Regions from separate parts of the Vibrio sp. PID23_8 genome, predicted to be linked through region 3. Evidence: predicted binding sites of a transcription regulator. Region 3 holds the regulator's gene; each other region holds the start of a gene.
What was found. Region 3 encodes PurR, which represses purine synthesis genes. Its sites were predicted from a motif close to TNANGNAAACGTTTNCNTNA; they were not measured.
Positions count from the first base shown of each region.

Region 1: purE (5-(carboxyamino)imidazole ribonucleotide mutase) is a predicted target of PurR. The motif match lies at 4,065-4,084, and genes of this name have one in related genera.
Region 2: purT (formate-dependent phosphoribosylglycinamide formyltransferase) is a predicted target of PurR. The motif match lies at 4,495-4,514, and genes of this name have one in related genera.

Region 1 is NZ_LIXE01000014.1:2,237-8,091, reverse strand. It holds gene AK966_RS17245 (LysM peptidoglycan-binding domain-containing protein) at 1-146, shown strand, start outside; gene dprA (DNA-processing protein DprA) at 130-1,239, shown strand; gene AK966_RS17235 (DUF494 family protein) at 1,242-1,721, shown strand; gene AK966_RS17230 (type I DNA topoisomerase) at 1,738-2,307, shown strand; gene AK966_RS17225 (5-(carboxyamino)imidazole ribonucleotide synthase) at 2,371-3,504, opposite strand; gene purE (5-(carboxyamino)imidazole ribonucleotide mutase) at 3,509-3,994, opposite strand; gene AK966_RS17215 (L-threonylcarbamoyladenylate synthase) at 4,195-4,752, shown strand; gene hemF (oxygen-dependent coproporphyrinogen oxidase) at 4,787-5,704, shown strand; gene aroE (shikimate dehydrogenase) at 5,805-5,855, shown strand, end outside.
Region 2 is NZ_LIXE01000019.1:11,110-16,964, forward strand. It holds gene AK966_RS20240 (hypothetical protein) at 373-585, opposite strand; gene sbcB (exodeoxyribonuclease I) at 765-2,186, shown strand; gene AK966_RS18600 (CidA/LrgA family protein) at 2,245-2,619, shown strand; gene AK966_RS18605 (LrgB family protein) at 2,621-3,298, shown strand; gene cdd (cytidine deaminase) at 3,547-4,434, shown strand; gene purT (formate-dependent phosphoribosylglycinamide formyltransferase) at 4,580-5,755, shown strand; gene AK966_RS18620 (thiopurine S-methyltransferase) at 5,831-5,855, opposite strand, start outside.
Region 3 is NZ_LIXE01000001.1:291,428-297,282, forward strand. It holds gene mukF (chromosome partition protein MukF) at 1-353, opposite strand, end outside; gene cmoM (tRNA uridine 5-oxyacetic acid(34) methyltransferase CmoM) at 356-1,147, opposite strand; gene elyC (envelope biogenesis factor ElyC) at 1,262-2,047, shown strand; gene torR (two-component system response regulator TorR) at 2,118-2,831, opposite strand; gene torD (molecular chaperone TorD) at 3,099-3,746, shown strand; gene purR (HTH-type transcriptional repressor PurR) at 4,181-5,185, shown strand; cyclic di-GMP riboswitch class I at 5,465-5,554, shown strand; gene AK966_RS01320 (TfoX/Sxy family DNA transformation protein) at 5,671-5,855, shown strand, end outside.

The sequences.
Region 1 (5,855 bases), on a different contig from region 3:
GCAAGGTCGGGGAGTTGTTAGTGATCCGCCCGTATGAGTATTTCAGTCTTGCTTTGATCACCAATAGCACTAAACCTATCAATAAAGAGGTCTCTGTGGTTTCTCCTCTGGCAGAGGAATCGACCACCAATGAAATCACACAATGATACCGACCTCGCTGCCTGGTTAAAACTAAGCTGCTTACCAGGCATTGGTGGGGTTAAGATGAATAAGCTGCTGAGCAAAGACACGCCGAATAACATTGTCCAGTACTCGACTGAGCAGCTTCTCAGCCTTGGGTTTACGACGAAACAGTTACAAGCATGGTCTAAGGTCGATAAAGAAGTCGAGGCTTGTTTAACTTGGTTAGCATTATCTTCCCATCACTCTATTCTCACCTTGGCGAATCCGCTTTATCCGCCACTTCTTAAACAAACGGTCGCGCCACCTCCTTTGTTATTTGTAAAAGGAGAGCCGAGTTTTTTGTCTCAACCGCAAATCGCCATGGTTGGCAGTCGCAATGCTAGTGTGGATGGTTTGCAACATGCTCGCAGCTTTGCTTCAGAACTCGTACAGCATGATCTGATTGTGACCAGTGGCTTGGCTTTGGGTATTGACGGACATGCTCATGATGGTGCTCTCCACGCAGGCGGTAAAACTGTTGCGGTGTTGGGATCTGGATTAGATCAAGTGTATCCAGCAAGGCATCGAGGGTTAGCGCAGCGAGTGATGGAAAACGGCGCATTAGTCTCGGAGTTTCGCCCTGATGCCAAACCGCGCGCAGAGAACTTTCCGCGTCGTAATCGGATTATTAGTGGTTTGTCGCTCGGTGTTTTAGTCGTAGAAGCGGCAGAAAAGAGTGGTTCTCTGATTACTGCGCGTTATGCTCTTGAACAAGGGCGAGAAGTTTTCGCTCTGCCGGCTTCGATTAGTACGCCGAATGCCAGTGGCGGCAATCAATTGATTCGTAACGGAGCTTGCCTCGTACAAAATACTCAAGATGTGTTAAATGAAATACAGTCATTGCTCGATTGGTCTATTAATCAGAGTATGGATTTATTTTCTGTTGCAATTGATGAAGAAGAATTGCCATTTCCTCAGCTGTTCGCTAACGTAGGAAATAAGGCTACACCAGTTGACATTCTTGCAAACATGACCAATATACCTGTCCAAGAAGTCATGATGCAGCTCTTAGAGCTTGAGCTTTCAGGGCATGTTGTTGCAGTATCCGGTGGCTATATTCGAAAGGGGAGGGGCTAGCTATGATGATGGATATACTTATGTATCTATTCGAAACCTACATCCATAGCGATGCAGATTTACAGGTCGATCAAGACGAGTTGGAAGATGAGCTGCTTCGTGCGGGCTTCCAGCAAAAAGACATCTACAAAGCCCTTGTCTGGTTAGAAGAGCTGGCCGCGTTGCAACAAAGCGATGCACATTCGGCGATTTCAACCAGCATTGCATCGGCATCGACACGTATCTATACATCGTCAGAGATGCAGCGTTTGGATATTGAAAGTCGTGGTTTCTTGTTGTTCCTAGAGCAAATTAACGTCCTAACCACAGAAACGCGAGAGATGGTTATCGACCGTGTGATGGGGCTAGAAACCAATGAGTTTGAGCTTGAGGACCTTAAATGGATCATTCTGATGGTGCTGTTTAATGTTCCGGGCAACGAAAATGCCTACACGCTGATGGAAGAGCTGCTGTACACCAAGGAACAAGGTATTTTGCACTAAGTATCTAGTGGTGACTATGAGTAGTAAAATCGATCACAACCTTTTCTCGGCCCATGAGCATGCACTCGAGCGCGAACTTTGCCCAAAATGCGGCGGGGAAGTCACGCTTAAGCACGGCAAACATGGCCCTTTCTTAGGTTGTAGCCAATACCCAAGTTGCGATTATATTAAGCCGCTGCACAACAATGATGGTCACATCGTTAAAGAGCTGGGTGTGCCTTGCCCTGAGTGCGGCAATGAATTGGTGTTGCGTCAAGGACGCTACGGCATGTTCGTTGGTTGCAGTCATTACCCTGCTTGTCATCATATTGAATCGATCAATCAGCCTGAATCGGAACAGCAATCGAAAGAGCAACATGCTTGCCCAGAATGTGGAAAAGGGCACTTGGTCGAACGTAAAACGCGTTTTGGTAAAACCTTCTATGCGTGCGATAACTACCCCAAGTGCAAGTTTGCGGTGAATCTACCACCAGTAAAAGGGCGCTGTGAAGCTTGCGGCTTCACCTTATTGGTAGAAAAGAAGCTCGCCAGCGGTGTGAAGTTGCAATGCGCGAGCCGTAAATGTCAGCACACCCCATCACAGTAAGGTTAAGTACAAATTAAAAAGGGTCGCACATGACGACCCTTTTACTATTTATTCAGATGGATTTTACACTTGCCACTGCTTTGCAAACTCATGCACGGCAGGGAAGGTTTGCTCATCAAGAACGTCTGCCAATGCACACAGCTTACGGTTGAGCTCACCGGTGTAATCACCGCAAACGTTGATGTGGCCCATCTTACGACCGACACGCTTCTCTTTGCCGTACCAATGAATATGGCAACCATCTATCGCAAATAATGCTTCTGGCAAGGTATCTTCACCTAGGATGTTAATCATCGAGGTTTCACGAACCAACTTAGTACTGCCTAAAGGGATGCCGCACACTGCGCGTAAGTGGTTTTCAAACTGACAGGTTTCAGCGCCTTGTTGGGTCCAGTGACCAGAGTTGTGCACGCGCGGCGCGATCTCATTGACGAGCAAAGTGCCATCAACATCGAAGAACTCCAAGGCTAATACACCAACATAGTTAAGGCTGTTGGCGACTGCCGTGAACATTTGCTTCGCTTGTTCTTGCAGTTCAGGCGCATCAATCGCAGTCGATAGGCTCAGCACACCATTGGTGTGGACGTTTTCTGCAAGTGGGTAAACTTCAACACTGCCATCTTTGCTGCGTGCACCGATTAATGAGACTTCACGGTTAAAAGGGACAAACTCTTCAGCGACAATAGCCTGAGTAGGCGTTGTTGCGATGCACTCGGCCATTTCTGCCCAAATTGCGTCGACTTGAGAGGCTTCTTTTAAGCGCCACTGGCCTTTACCATCGTAACCACCTAGCGCACTTTTCAGTACCATAGGCATGCCAACGTGTTCAATTGCGCGGTCGAAGTCTTCGCGAGTTTCTATCACATAGTACTTCGCGTTACGCACGCCAGCGTCATCAAGCAATGCCTTTTCAATACGACGATCACCACCCGCCTTGATCGCTTGTGTACTTGGAAGGAACTTACCACTCGCTTCGCACATATCGAGCACATCATGTGGAATGTGCTCGAACTCAGCGGTGATCACGTCCACTTGCTTAATCGCGTTCTCTAGACCATGGCCTAGCACATGTTGAGTCAGAGGATGAACAATATTGCCGCTACCCACATCGTAAGCTGAGATTTGGATATTCAGTGGCGCACCAGCCAGAGACATCATACGCGCCAACTGACCCGCACCAAGAACCAGTACATGCATCTGATTAATCCTCTGCAGGGTTTGGATTCGCCAATACGGTTTCCGTCTGTTCGTTACGGAACGCCTCGACTTTTGCCATGATTGCTTCATCATGTGTACCAAGGATTTGAGCGGCTAAAATGCCAGCATTTGCTGCGCCTGCTTCACCGATAGCCAGTGTGCCGACTGCAATACCTTTTGGCATTTGCACAATAGAAAGCAATGAGTCCATGCCTTTCAGTGCACGAGACTGCACCGGAACGCCAAGTACCGGAACGCTGGTAAATGCGGCAGCCATGCCTGGTAGGTGAGCAGCACCACCGGCACCGGCGATGATGACCTTAATACCGCGCTCTTTGGCGCAGCTTGCGTATTCAGCCAATAGTTGAGGAGTACGGTGAGCTGATACCACCTTCGTTTCGTAAGACACGCCAAATTGATCCAGCATCTCCGCTGCTAGTTTCATGGTTGGCCAATCTGATTTAGAACCCATGATGATACCGACTTTCATCTCAAACTCCTTCAAGCTGCAAAATTAGGTGAGCTGATTTATTTGTGCGCATTATACGGGGATTTTTACCCCAAGCAAACGTTTGCGTGCATTTGTGACTGCTCCTGATACATTTTATAAACAAATTGCTTTAGTCTCTGAGAATGAATATTTGTACACTTAGTGCAAACACAACAGACAAGACTATCAGGAAGTAATCGGTGGAGAACTTTGAACAGGTGCTCGAAGCACTACAAAAAGGTGAAGTGATTGCCTATCCAACAGAAGGCGTATTTGGTGTTGGCTGTGATCCAGATAGCCCAGAGGCGATTCAGAAATTGTTAGAGCTAAAGCAGCGTCCGGTAGAAAAAGGTTTGATCCTTATTGCGGCGAGTTATGAGCAGCTTCTGCCTTACATTGATGAATCGCAACTGACTCAAGAACAGTTAGATAAAGTACACGCAACGTGGCCGGGTCCATACACTTGGATCATGCCAGCGAGTGATAAAGTTTCAAGTTGGGTCTCGGGTCAATTTGATTCGATTGCTGTACGTGTGACCGATCATCCTTTAGTTCAAAAGATGTGTAATGCATTTGGAAAGCCGTTAACCTCTACTAGCGCGAATCTTACCGGTTTTCCTCCCTGCATGACGACGCAAGAAGTTGAAGAGCAATTGGGTGACCGATTGGTGGCTATCTTACGTGGTGAGACCTGCGGTCGTGATAAACCAAGTGAAATTCGTGATGCTAAAACCTCGCAAATATTAAGACAGGGCTAACCCTGCTAGTCAGCAATCAATAGGTAATACACGTATGTCAGCAATCGATAAGCACGCGGTAAAGCAGTTCCTGATGTCGCTTCAGGATTCCATTTGTCAGCAATTAGAACAAGAAGATGGAAAGGCCGTCTTTGTCGAAGATGCATGGCAACGTGAAAAAGGAGAGCGCCTTGGTGGCGGTGGTCGCACCCGCGTATTACGTGATGGTGACATCTTTGAACAGGGGGGAGTGAACTTCTCTCATGTGGAAGGTAAGAAAATGCCTGCATCTGCGACGGCGCATCGTCCAGAGTTAGCTGGTCGCCGTTTTGAGGCGATGGGCGTTTCTCTGGTTATTCACCCTAAAAACCCCTATGTGCCAACGTCTCACGCCAACGTCCGCTTCTTTATTGCCGAGAAAGATGGTGAAGACCCTATCTGGTGGTTTGGTGGTGGCTTTGACCTAACTCCTTTCTACCCATTTGAAGAAGATTGCCAATCATGGCACGACACCGCAAAGCAGCTTTGCGCGCCATTTGGTGACGACGTTTACGCAGAACATAAAGCGTGGTGTGACAAATACTTCTTCCTACCTCATCGCAATGAAACTCGTGGTATTGGCGGTTTGTTCTTTGATGATCTAAACCAATGGGAGTTCGACAGGTGTTTTGACTACATCAAAGCGGTGGGTGAGGGTTATTGCCAAGCTTACCTACCTATTGTCTCTCGTCGTAAAAATATCGAATACGGCGAGCGCGAGCGCGAGTTTCAACTTTACCGTCGTGGCCGCTACGTTGAGTTCAACCTAGTGTATGACCGTGGTACGCTATTTGGTCTTCAAAGTGGTGGTCGTACAGAGTCGATTCTTATGTCAATGCCGCCGCTTGCGCGATGGGAATACAGCTACGAGCCACAAGCTGGTTCTCCAGAAGCCGAGCTTTACGAGCGATACCTAACGCCACGAGAGTGGTAAGCGTTGAATCTCCTTTTCTATATAGATAGATAGTGATAGGGTCATCTGTAATCAGGTGGCCCTGTTTTTCTCTATATAGCTAAGGAATAAAGGTAAGGAAATGACTCCGCAAATTGATCGTTATGCTGTGTTTGGTAATCCGATTGGACAC
Region 2 (5,855 bases), on a different contig from region 3:
GCCTGCGTTTAGAACGCTTCACGTGGTGAGTGTCATGCGTACCAGAACGTAAACGTTTCTCGCTTAATCGACAGTCCTTTATTTTTGCTATACTGATTTACTGCCGATATTGTGATTGGTTTGAGAATTGATGCCCCCGGAAATAGGTGATCATCATAGATATTCATCAACCTTTCCAACATTGGTTTTATATGTTTAGGAATGGGCCTGCGGATAGGATTGGCTGTTTTGCTAAGTTCTGGTTCAACTGTCTAGATATCATTGGCCACATCGAAATGTCTTCGTTTAGACGTACGGAGTTCTTAAAATTGATTCCCCCCCGAAAGTGCAATCTCGGGATATCTTCCCTCTTCTCTCAACTCAAGCATCCTTTTATGGATTTGCCTTGCATTTTAAAGAGTGATTATCGGATACTTGCCAATACGAATACGTTTTTTTTGCCGTTAAATCTGCAACGATATTGAAATGTGATGTTTGCTTTGGCGATATTTTCGCAATCAGTCCCTCACCGTCATTCAGTTCTGCTGGGCCGTCATATTCACTTAACTTCGCAATAGCTTTTAACTGGTTGTCTGTGATACTCAAGGTACCCCCTTAGATTTGGACGCAGCATTCACAAAAATCGGACGCACATTTGGACGCAAATGAAAATGTAAAACACTTCAAAACAATAAAAGCCCAGTAAAAAAACAGTACATAAGGCAACGCTAATATACTGATAAAAAAGGACTATTTTGAAGAATAACGAACAAAAAGTGAAAACTATGAACAATTCAGAACAACCGACATTCTTCTTCTTTGACTATGAGACTTGGGGAACCAACCCTGCCAAAGATCGTCCAAGTCAGTTCGCTGGCGTTCGTACCGACGAAAACTTTAATATCATCGGCGAACCGCTCGTGATGTATTGTCGACCACCTGCTGATTATCTCCCTTCACCAGAAGCAGCGCTAATTACGGGAATTACACCACAAAAAGCCATGCAAGAAGGCCTTCCCGAGCCTGAGTTTATTGCCAAAATTCACGCAGAACTTGCAAAGCCGAATACGACCAGTCTGGGCTATAACAGTATCCGCTTCGATGATGAGGTGACTCGCTATACCTGTTACCGCAATTTTATTGATCCGTATGCATGGAGTTGGCAAAACGGTAACTCTCGTTGGGATATGCTTGATGTGATGCGTGCATGTCATGCATTACGCCCTGAAGGTATTGAGTGGCCGGAAAACGATGAAGGGTTCATTAGTTTTAAACTTGAGCACCTATCTGTAGCCAATGGCATTGAACACAGCAACGCTCACGATGCAATGGCAGACGTGATTGCGACGATTGAAATGACCAAGAAGATCAAAGCGGCACAACCTAAGCTGTTTGATTACTTCCTCTCTATGCGTAATAAACGTAAACTGAATGAGTTGGTCGACATCGTAAACATGACGCCATTGATGCACGTTTCAGGCATGCTTGGACGCGAGTGTCAGTACACCAGTTGGATTGTTCCGGTGGCTTGGCACCCAACCAACAACAACGCTGTGATTACCATCGACCTCGCGAAAGATCCACAGCCAATACTTGAGCTTTCGGCCGAAGAGTTACACGAACGTCTTTACACCAAACGCAGTGAGTTAGGTGATTTGCTGCCGGTACCGGTCAAACTTGTGCACCTGAATAAATGCCCGATCCTTGCTCCAGCCAAGACGTTAACCGCGGAAAATGCAGAATCGATCGGTATTGATCGTCAGCAGTGTTTAAACAATCTTGCACTGCTTCGTCAGCACCCAGAAATTCGTGAAAAACTCATTAGTCTATTTGCGACTGAACGTGCATTCGATAAGAGCGATGACGTGGATACGCAGTTGTACGATGGATTCTTCTCCCCTGCAGATCGCGCGGCCATGGACATTATTCGCGAAACCGATCCAAATAACCTTGCCGCGTTGAATATCGAGTTTGACGATAAACGCATCAAGCCGCTGTTATTCCGCTATCGTGCACGCCATTACTCAAACACGCTAGATGAACAAGAGCAAAGATGCTGGGCACAACATTGCCGTGAGGTGTTTGAAAGTCAAATTGAAGAGTACATGCTGAATTTAGAAAACTTAGTTCACGAACATGAAAGTGATGAAAAAAAGATAGCGATACTAAAATCTGTGTATCGCTATATAGAGAGTTTAGCCTCATAACTTTCTCCTTAATTCCAGCGCACCTTCGGGTGTGCTTGTTGTTTTATATGCCAACAAAATGAAAAAAGAACGATTATTACAACTGGTCCATGTTTTTATTTCCCTCGCATTGATCATGGGTGCACTCGGTATCGGTAACACGATTCAAAAATACACAGCCATCTCAGTTCCTGGCAGCGTGATTGGCATGCTTGTGCTGTTTCTGTCTATGGTCTTGGGTATCATAAAAGTGGAATGGGTTAAGCTAGGGGCGACACTCTTTATTCGCTACATGATCTTACTATTTGTTCCAATCAGTGTGGGTCTTATGCAGCACTTCGACATGCTCATTGCAAACGCTCTACCTGTTTTGGCAAGTGCCGTCGGGGGATCACTGATCGTATTAGTTAGCCTTGCATGGTTCCTTAATTACCTGCTCAAGGAGAAAAACTGATATGTGGTTAATTGTCACGATTGTTGTGTTTCTCGCCGCTCGCCAAATTTCGATTAAGCTGAACAACCCAATAGCAAACCCGCTTTTGATCAGTATTTCCGTACTGATTCCACTGTTAACTTACTTAAAAGTGCCATTTGAAACTTACTATGCTGATAATCAATGGCTCAGCTTTTTACTTCAACCGGCAGTCGTTGCGCTTGCCTATCCTCTGTATGAGCAGCTACCACAGATCAAAGCCAATTGGCGCATTATTGCCTTGGCTTGCACTTTAGGCAGCGTCATGTCGATGCTTACAGCAACGCTTATCGCGGTCGCTTTCAAAGCCGACATCAGTCTCATCGCAAGCCTGATAGGCAAGTCCGTTACGACACCGATTGCAATGGAGATCTCCAGCTCCCTTGGCGGAGAAGCGGCAGTCGCGGCAATTCTGGTTCTGATTGTTGGCTTGTTTGGGGCTATTTTGGCTTACCCTATCTTCAACATCATCGGCATTAAGCACCCCATCGCACGTGGGTTAACAATGGGTACCGTTTCCCATGCTTTAGGTACGGCAACATGTGCGGAGAAACAACCTGGCGATGCAGCATTTTCTTCTTTAGCGTTAGTGCTGTGCGGCATTATTACTTCAATATTAGCACCAAGCTTCTTTGCTCTCGCGGTTTGGTTGTATCAATAACCCTCCGAGGCTTGCCAACGAAGGGCAAGCCTTTTTACTCGCGTATCAAACTCGCAATATGAAAAAGCGTTGATATAGTTATTTATGAGGCAAAGGTAACATTATCACTTAATGCAATCGAATACATGTGTGAGCTCACCCAAGCAATGAAATGAAATGGGTTATTGCACACACGAACATGATCTGGAGCACGGATTGTTTCCCTATTTCGCATAGAATAACTGTCCATGCAATAACAAGGATTCAACATGAAAAGTCGCATTGAACAGGCGCTAGCAAGCGCTCCCGAAGCACTTTCAAAACATCTTGCTCCTATCGTCCAAGCTGACGATTTTGATGCCACTCTTTCTGAACAGCAATTTGAACAGCTGCTTACCGCTACAGGTCTAGCAGATAAAGAGCTTCGTGTTGCTCTGCTTCCTTTTGCCGCCGCATACTCTTATGCTCCAATTTCTGAATTCTATGTAGGTGCAATCGTTCGTGGTCTTTCCGGTCGCTTGTACTTCGGCGCAAACATGGAATTCTTTGGTGTTCAGCTAGGTCAAACCGTTCATGCCGAGCAATCGGCAATCAGCCATGCTTGGATGAAGGGCGAACGTGGCGTGAAAGACATCACCATTAACTTCAGTCCTTGTGGTCATTGTCGCCAGTTCATGAATGAACTATCGACCGCTAGTGAACTAAAAGTTCAGCTACCTGAACGTGAAGAAAAGTCACTGCATGAGTATTTACCAGAAGCATTTGGCCCAGCAGACCTAGGCGTCGAGTCTGGCTTAATGGCAGAGATGAAACATCAGTTCGCTTGTGATGAAGACGATGCACTGATTCAAAAAGCCGTTAATGCAATGAACATGAGCCACGCACCATACACAAACAATCTCAGTGGTTTAGCTCTAGAAATGACCGATGGACGCGTGTTCCAAGGTTCATACGCAGAGAATGCCGCCTTCAACCCAAGCCTCCCACCGTTACAAGTGGCTCTTATCCAAATATTGCTGGCCGGTGGAGAATTCGAGAATATTAAAGCCGCCGCATTAGTAGAAAACTCACAAGGTAAGATTAGTCACCTCGCTTGTACACAATCAACGCTAGAAGCGATTAACCCTGATATTCCTGTCAGTTTCGTAAACCTGTAATTACATTGAGTGCATCAGGAAAGCTCTACAACCGTAGAGCTTTTTTTATTGTAAAAAATCACACGCAAACGTTTGCTTGGCCGTAAAAATTCAGTATGATCCCCTGCAATTTCTGTTTCATCACTTTATTTTGTAAGGGAACACTATGTTCGGTACTGCAACTAGCACACATGCTACCCGTGTATTGCTTTTAGGCTCAGGCGAGCTTGGTAAAGAAGTGGCGATTGAATGCCAACGACTTGGCTTAGAAGTCATCGCCTGTGACCGTTACGCAAATGCGCCAGCGATGCAAGTCGCTCATCGTAGTTACGTTATCGATATGCTAGATGGACACGCACTAGAAGAGATCATCAATAAGGAGCAACCGGCTTACGTCGTTCCAGAAATTGAAGCCATCGCAACAGATAAATTGGTCGAACTCGAAGAGAAAGGCTTGAATGTTGTCCCTACAGCAAAAGCAACCAAACTGACCATGAACCGCGAAGGCATTCGTCGTCTGGCGGCGGAAGAGCTTGGCTTGACGACCTCCCCTTACCAATTTGCCGATAACTTTGAAGACTTCAAAGCGGCAGTTGAACACGTTGGCATTCCTTGTGTTGTGAAGCCTGTAATGAGCTCATCAGGTAAAGGTCAAAGCGTTATCAAAACGGAAGAAGACGTCCAAATCGCTTGGGATTACGCGCAAGAAGGTGGTCGTACAGGCGCAGGCCGTGTGATTGTTGAAGGCTTTATTGACTTCGACTACGAAATCACTCTTCTAACCGTACGCGCGGTTGATGGCGTGCATTTCTGTGCTCCGATTGGCCATCGCCAGGAAGACGGTGACTACCGTGAATCATGGCAGCCTCAAGCCATGTCTGACAACGCAATCAAAGCTGCAGAATACACCGCTGAAAAAGTGGTTAACGCGCTTGGTGGTTACGGCATCTTCGGTGTAGAACTGTTTGTTAAAGGCGATAAAGTGATCTTCAACGAAGTGTCCCCTCGTCCACATGACACTGGTATGGTGACAATGATTTCGCAAGAGATGTCGGAGTTTGCGTTACATGTTCGTGCATTTACCGGCATGCCAGTCAACAGCATCATTCAATATGGTCCCTCTGCATCGGCCGTTATTCTTGGCCAAGGCACATCGACGAATATCCGTTTCAACAACTTAGAAAAAGCATTGGCGCAGCCACAAACCCAAGTGCGTTTGTTTGGTAAGCCAGAAATCGATGGAAGACGCCGCTTAGGCGTGGTGTTAACTCGACGCAAGACCATCGATGACTCGCTTCAAGATGCGATAGAGTCTGCTTCAAAAGTAAATATCGTTTACTAACCTTATTGATAAAGTTGATAAACAAAAGCGCAGCTAAATTTGCTGCGCTTCTTCTTTGTTTAAGGTTATTTCGCCCTACTCGCTCTCGATTAAGTACACT
Region 3 (5,855 bases):
TAGTCAGTGATGCCTATCGCTAATGGCGACAAGCGGTAAATACTGGCTCCGTCAGTGAGTTCACTGACGAAACGGCTAATAAGGCGCTGCTTAACCATCTCGTTGATGGCATTATTTGCACGGAAAGCCGAGGCTTCACCGGTTTCATCAAAAAGTCGAGTGACGATGGCAAATGCGTCGTGCAATTCACCTTCACCCAATTCTTCATCGAACCTTTCATTACTCAATACGGCGATGGCAATCAAAAACGCCAATCGCTCAGTGGTCAGGTTCAACGAGAAATCGTGCTGCTTTACCCAGCCAACCAACTCATCGATTGGTTGCTCTGCAGCATTGAGAGTCATCTCACTCATTGTTATTCCTGTTTATCGTTCTTCTTAGCCCACACGTGAATATAGCGGCCTAATGAGAGGTATGGCTCTTGTCGACAAAGTTGTTTTTCTAGCGCCAACACATCTTCAAACTCGTAATCGCCCATGTATTGCATATTGCCTATGTAATCACTGAATGAACGAATACCAGACTTTCCACAAATGCTAAAACCAGAGTCTTCTATCCATTGATAGACATCCTCAGGCTTTAGACCTTTCTGTGGCTGTAATTTAAATCTCTTCCGATGGGGCATGCCGTCTAATACATGTGGAATATTACCGCATACCACATTTTTATAGACTAAGCCGTGGTGGTTATAGAACATTACCGAAGCAATGCCTCCCGGTTTTACTTGTTCCAATACTGTTTCGAGAGCGGCTTTAGGATCAACCAACCACTCCATCACTGCATGGAACATAACAAGATCCACCTGCGCTTCCATATGCTCGCCAATGGACTGGACAGGTGAATGAATCAGGCGATACTGCTCAAGCAAACCATTTTTTTCAATATCCTGTTTCGCTAGTTGCAGCATTTCCGAAGATAGATCACATAAAGCAACGTGATGTCCGAGCTTAGCAAGCTTTTGCGACATTTGTGCCAACCCACCGCCTGCATCAAGTACATCAAGAGCTTGCTGGTCAGCGCCTAATTCACTTAGAATCTGTAGAAAATCTTCCCATACAATGATTTGCCGAATCTCCCCTTTATCGGAGCCGTAAATATTTTTTGCAAATTTGTGGGCGATATCGTCGAAATTGCGGTCTTCTGTCACTTCTGCTGAGTTATCATAACGGATTGTGCCGCTATTCTGGCACAAGGAAAGCAGGAATAAAGAGGGTCAACCTCATTTTTATTATCAATTGATGTTTTTTCGGACTATTTATGTATGTTTGAGCTGAAAAAAGTAGTGACCGCTCTGGTCATGCCCTTGCCCGCACTGCTACTGATAGGGTTATTAGGTCTTGCGCTTATCAGTTTTACCACCAAACGCAAAACAGGATGTTTTGTTGTTCTTCTCTCTTTTGTCGGTATTTTCCTAGCGGCCTTCCAACCACTATCAACGAAACTCTTGATGCCATTAGAGCGAGAGTATAAAGCGTTTTTACCGTCATCTGAAACCGTAGACTACGTTATGGTATTAGGTAATAACCATGTCGTCGATGATGAGATCCCACCCACTTCTCAATTAAGTCGTACCGCGCTGATGCGTTTAACTGAAGGTATCCGTATTTTGCGTATGTACCCAGGAGCAAAGCTGATTCTGTCTGGTTACGCTGGCGGGTCTGAGATAAGTCACGCCCGTATGATGGCCAACGTTGCTCTGGCACTCGGTGTGGCTAAACCTGATATCATTTTATTAGAGGACGCAAAAGACACCTGGGAAGAAGCGCGACAAGCGGCTGCGTTTGTGAAACAGAAAGAAGTGGTTTTAGTGACCTCTGCTAGCCACATGAAACGGGCTCTGTATGAGTTCAATGCGGCAGGAATCAAGCCAACCCCAGCCGCTACGAACTATCTTGCTATCGATGAAATTCATCAACCTTGGCATAAATACTCACCAAAAGCACAATACTTGGAACAAACTGAAATTTATTGGCATGAATACCTTGGTGGTTTATGGCAAAAACTGCGTGACACAGTTGGGCAAACCCCAATGGTTGCAAGCCAATAAATCGAGTAAGTAAGAATCACAAGATAGAAAAAAGGAGAGCCCATGCTCTCCTTTTTCTTTACGACTTAGCTTAGTCACCTGCAAACATGTAGCCTTCACCATGGACGGTCACAAAAATTTGTGGGTTCTTCGGATCAAACTCCATCTTAGCGCGCATACGTCGAATTAATACATCGATAGTACGATCGTTTGGCGCATCCACTCGGTGGCTGATCATATTCAAAATACGTTCTCGGCTTAATACCTGATTTGGATATGAAGACAAGGCAACCAAAAGCTCATATTCAGCTTTGGTCAGTTTCACTGGCTCACCGTTGCGACTTAGCGCACGACGCTGGATGTCAAATGTCCACTCGCCAAAACGTACAATGTGTTCTTCATTGCTTTCTTTTTCTGCTTTTTGAGAGCCATTGCGAGCAGCAGAGATGCGCCACAATAAGTTCTTAACTCGAACCAATAATTCCCTTAGTTCAAAAGGCTTTGTCACATAATCGTCTGCGCCCATTTCTAGGCCAACGATTTTGTCAATGCTATCCGTGCGTCCTGTCACTAATATGATGCCGATGTCTGACTGGCTGCGTAATTCACGCGTAAGCATAAGACCATCTTCACCGGGCAAGTTAATATCCAACATGATAAGATCAACGTCACCATCTTGAAGCACCTCGCGCATTTCTGCGCCACTTTCTGCTTCACTGACTTTGTAACCTTCATTTTGGAAATAGCCCGCAAGCTTACTGCGAGTTACAACATCATCTTCTACGACCAATACGTGATAGCTCATTTACACCACTTTCTGTCTTCTTTATATTCCAAGACGTATTCTATTCATAACTAGTAACATTTCTAGTCATAGATACATAAAAAAGCAAGATTTTGCGATTTTATTGATTCAAAGCAAGCTTATTTGTAGCCATTAACAAAAGAGCATATTCTTCCACAAGGCATCATAATTATAGTTACTGCTATTCATTTTAATTGTTTACACTTAAGGAAATATTCTCAAGTGACTTCAAGATGCCGTTTTAAGAGCATCATTCAGGAGCAAAAAATGCAAGAAGTGAAAGCTTTTAATGAAAAACGTGCCGAAATTTACTGGTGGTTTTCTAGCCTGTTCGCCAAAGAACTGACCGAAAAAGAACTAGAGACTTATCATAGTGTTGAAATTCGAAGCTTTTTAGCTGGTTTAGGTGAAAATAAATCCCTTAAACCAGCCGTAGACTCGCTTGTGGACGCTTTAAACCGCTTACAAGATCGTGAAGATGCCCAATTAGAACTTGCCGCAGACTTTTGTGAACTTTTCCTTAAAACAGAAAAACATGGCGCCCTTCCATACGCATCGATGTATATTGGTAAATCTGGACTGTTAAACGACAAGCCAGCAGAAGAAATGGAAAAACTGATGGCCGATTTTGGTGTTCAAGTGGACGTAAATCTCAAAGAGCCCGCAGACCATTTAGCCGTTGAGTTAGACTTTTTGGGTAACATGATCATCCGCTCTAACGAACTCGAGCAAGAAAAGCATATGGAAGAAGCATTCACCAAACAGAACGATTTCATTCAGCAACAGCTGTTAACTTGGTTACCGCCATTTGCTGCCAAGTGTAAACAATTCGATGAATTTGGCTTCTATGTTAGCGTTGCACAACTATTAATTGCATTTTGTAAACTGGACAGCAATTACCTTCTTGGTGAATAATTGCCGCCTATTTTGGGGAGTTCAGAGCTCCTTATTTGTTCGTTCAGTTTTAGTCTGGCGTAGAAAAGCCTTTTCATTTCGCAGTTAAAATGTGACTTGAAATACACAAAACCACAGCTGAAAACATTGCCAGCGTGCTCGCATCAGTCTAAAATGTGAACGCAAACGATTAAATATGATTTATATGTAAACCGCTGAAATATAGCGGTTTTTGTGTTTTATTAACATCATTGCTGATCCATTCCTTATTGTAACTAAAAGGAATAATACTCTCAGCAACGAATGTTGCTACAAACCTTTATTATACCGATTTCGGAACAACCACTGCCTGAACTATTGAGTACTACTTTCCTCATAACACTCGGTTTGCGCAGATACTAAGCGTAAGGTTGTATTCACTACGGTATTAAGTAGCTCGATACAGGACATCATTTATGGCCACTATAAAAGACGTTGCTCGCTTAGCCGGCGTTTCTACCACAACAGTTTCGCACGTAATTAATAAAACGCGCTTTGTTGCAGAAACAACCCAAGAAAAAGTAATGAAAGCAGTTGATGAACTAAATTACGCGCCAAGTGCTGTTGCCCGCAGCTTAAAGTGTAACTCAACCCGTACTATCGGCATGTTGGTAACACAATCAACAAACCTATTCTTCTCTGAAGTTATTGACGGTGTTGAAAGCTACTGTTACCGCCAAGGATACACACTGATCCTATGTAATACTGGTGGTATCTATGAGAAGCAACGTGACTATATTCGAATGCTGGCAGAAAAGCGTGTTGATGGCATTTTAGTGATGTGCTCGGATTTAACCGAAGAGCTACAAGAAATGCTGGATCGCCATGCTGATATACCAAAAGTTGTCATGGACTGGGGCCCAGAAAGCTCAAAGGCGGATAAGATCATCGACAACTCTGAAGAAGGTGGTTACCTAGCAACGAAGTTCCTGATTGACAATGGTCACACCGATATTGCATGCCTAAGCGGTCACTTTGATAAAGCAGCATGTAAAGAGCGTATTTCTGGTTTTCGACGTGCAATGGCTGAAGCAAAGCTACCAGTAAACGAAGAGTTAATTCTCGAAGGTAACTTCGAGTGTGATACGGCAGTACTTGCTGCAGACAACATTACGGCAATGGATAAACGCCCTACTGCGGTATTCTGTTTTAACGATACCATGGCATTAGGCTTAATGAGCCGTCTACAACAAAATGGCATAAAAATCCCTGATGATATCTCAGTGATTGGCTATGACAATATTGAGCTTGCGGAGTTCTTCTCGCCTCCTCTAACGACTATTCACCAACCAAAAAGACGTGTTGGTAAGAATGCGTTCGAGATTTTACTAGAGCGAATCAAAGACAAAGAACACGAAAAACGCATTTTTGAAATGCAGCCTGAGATTGTGGTTCGTAACACCGTTAAGAAATTGAACTAACTCCCCCTCAAGTTTATAAAGCGCTCTTCGGAGTGCTTTTTTTATTTCGTAAAATAAAATTTTTTAAGCATTTCACATTACTTATATAATCAAAAGCTAAGATAAATTGCTGTTTTAACTAACTTGTTGCCCATTTCCTACATCAAGCTTTTGTATGGCAAGTAGACATTTCAAAATATGAAATTAGACACATTAAGATGGCACCATTAGTTGAATAGAGATCACACTTTAGTGTTTGAAACGTGATGTTAATGCAATATACGAAGTATTCTCCTCTTGTCACGCACAGGGCAAACCATTCGAAAGGATGGGACGCAAAGCCTCCGGCCTTAACCACTAAATATAGTGAAAGGTAGCGGGGTTACCGATGGCAAATATGCATTAAGTGAGTTTACCCTTTAATGACATTGTGTCTGCATGCATTTGCTAATCTCTCGGACCTGATTTTTGGTGGCGTAATATTAATTACACCGAGATAACACACCATGGATAAACCGATACTCAAAGACTCAATGAAGCTGTTTGAGGCACTTGGTACGATCAAGTCGCGCTCAATGTTTGGTGGCTTCGGGCTTTTCGCTGATGAAACGATGTTTGCACTCGTTGTGAACAATCAACTTCATATTCGAGGAGACCAAAAAACTTCATCTGACTTCGAGACTCAAGGATT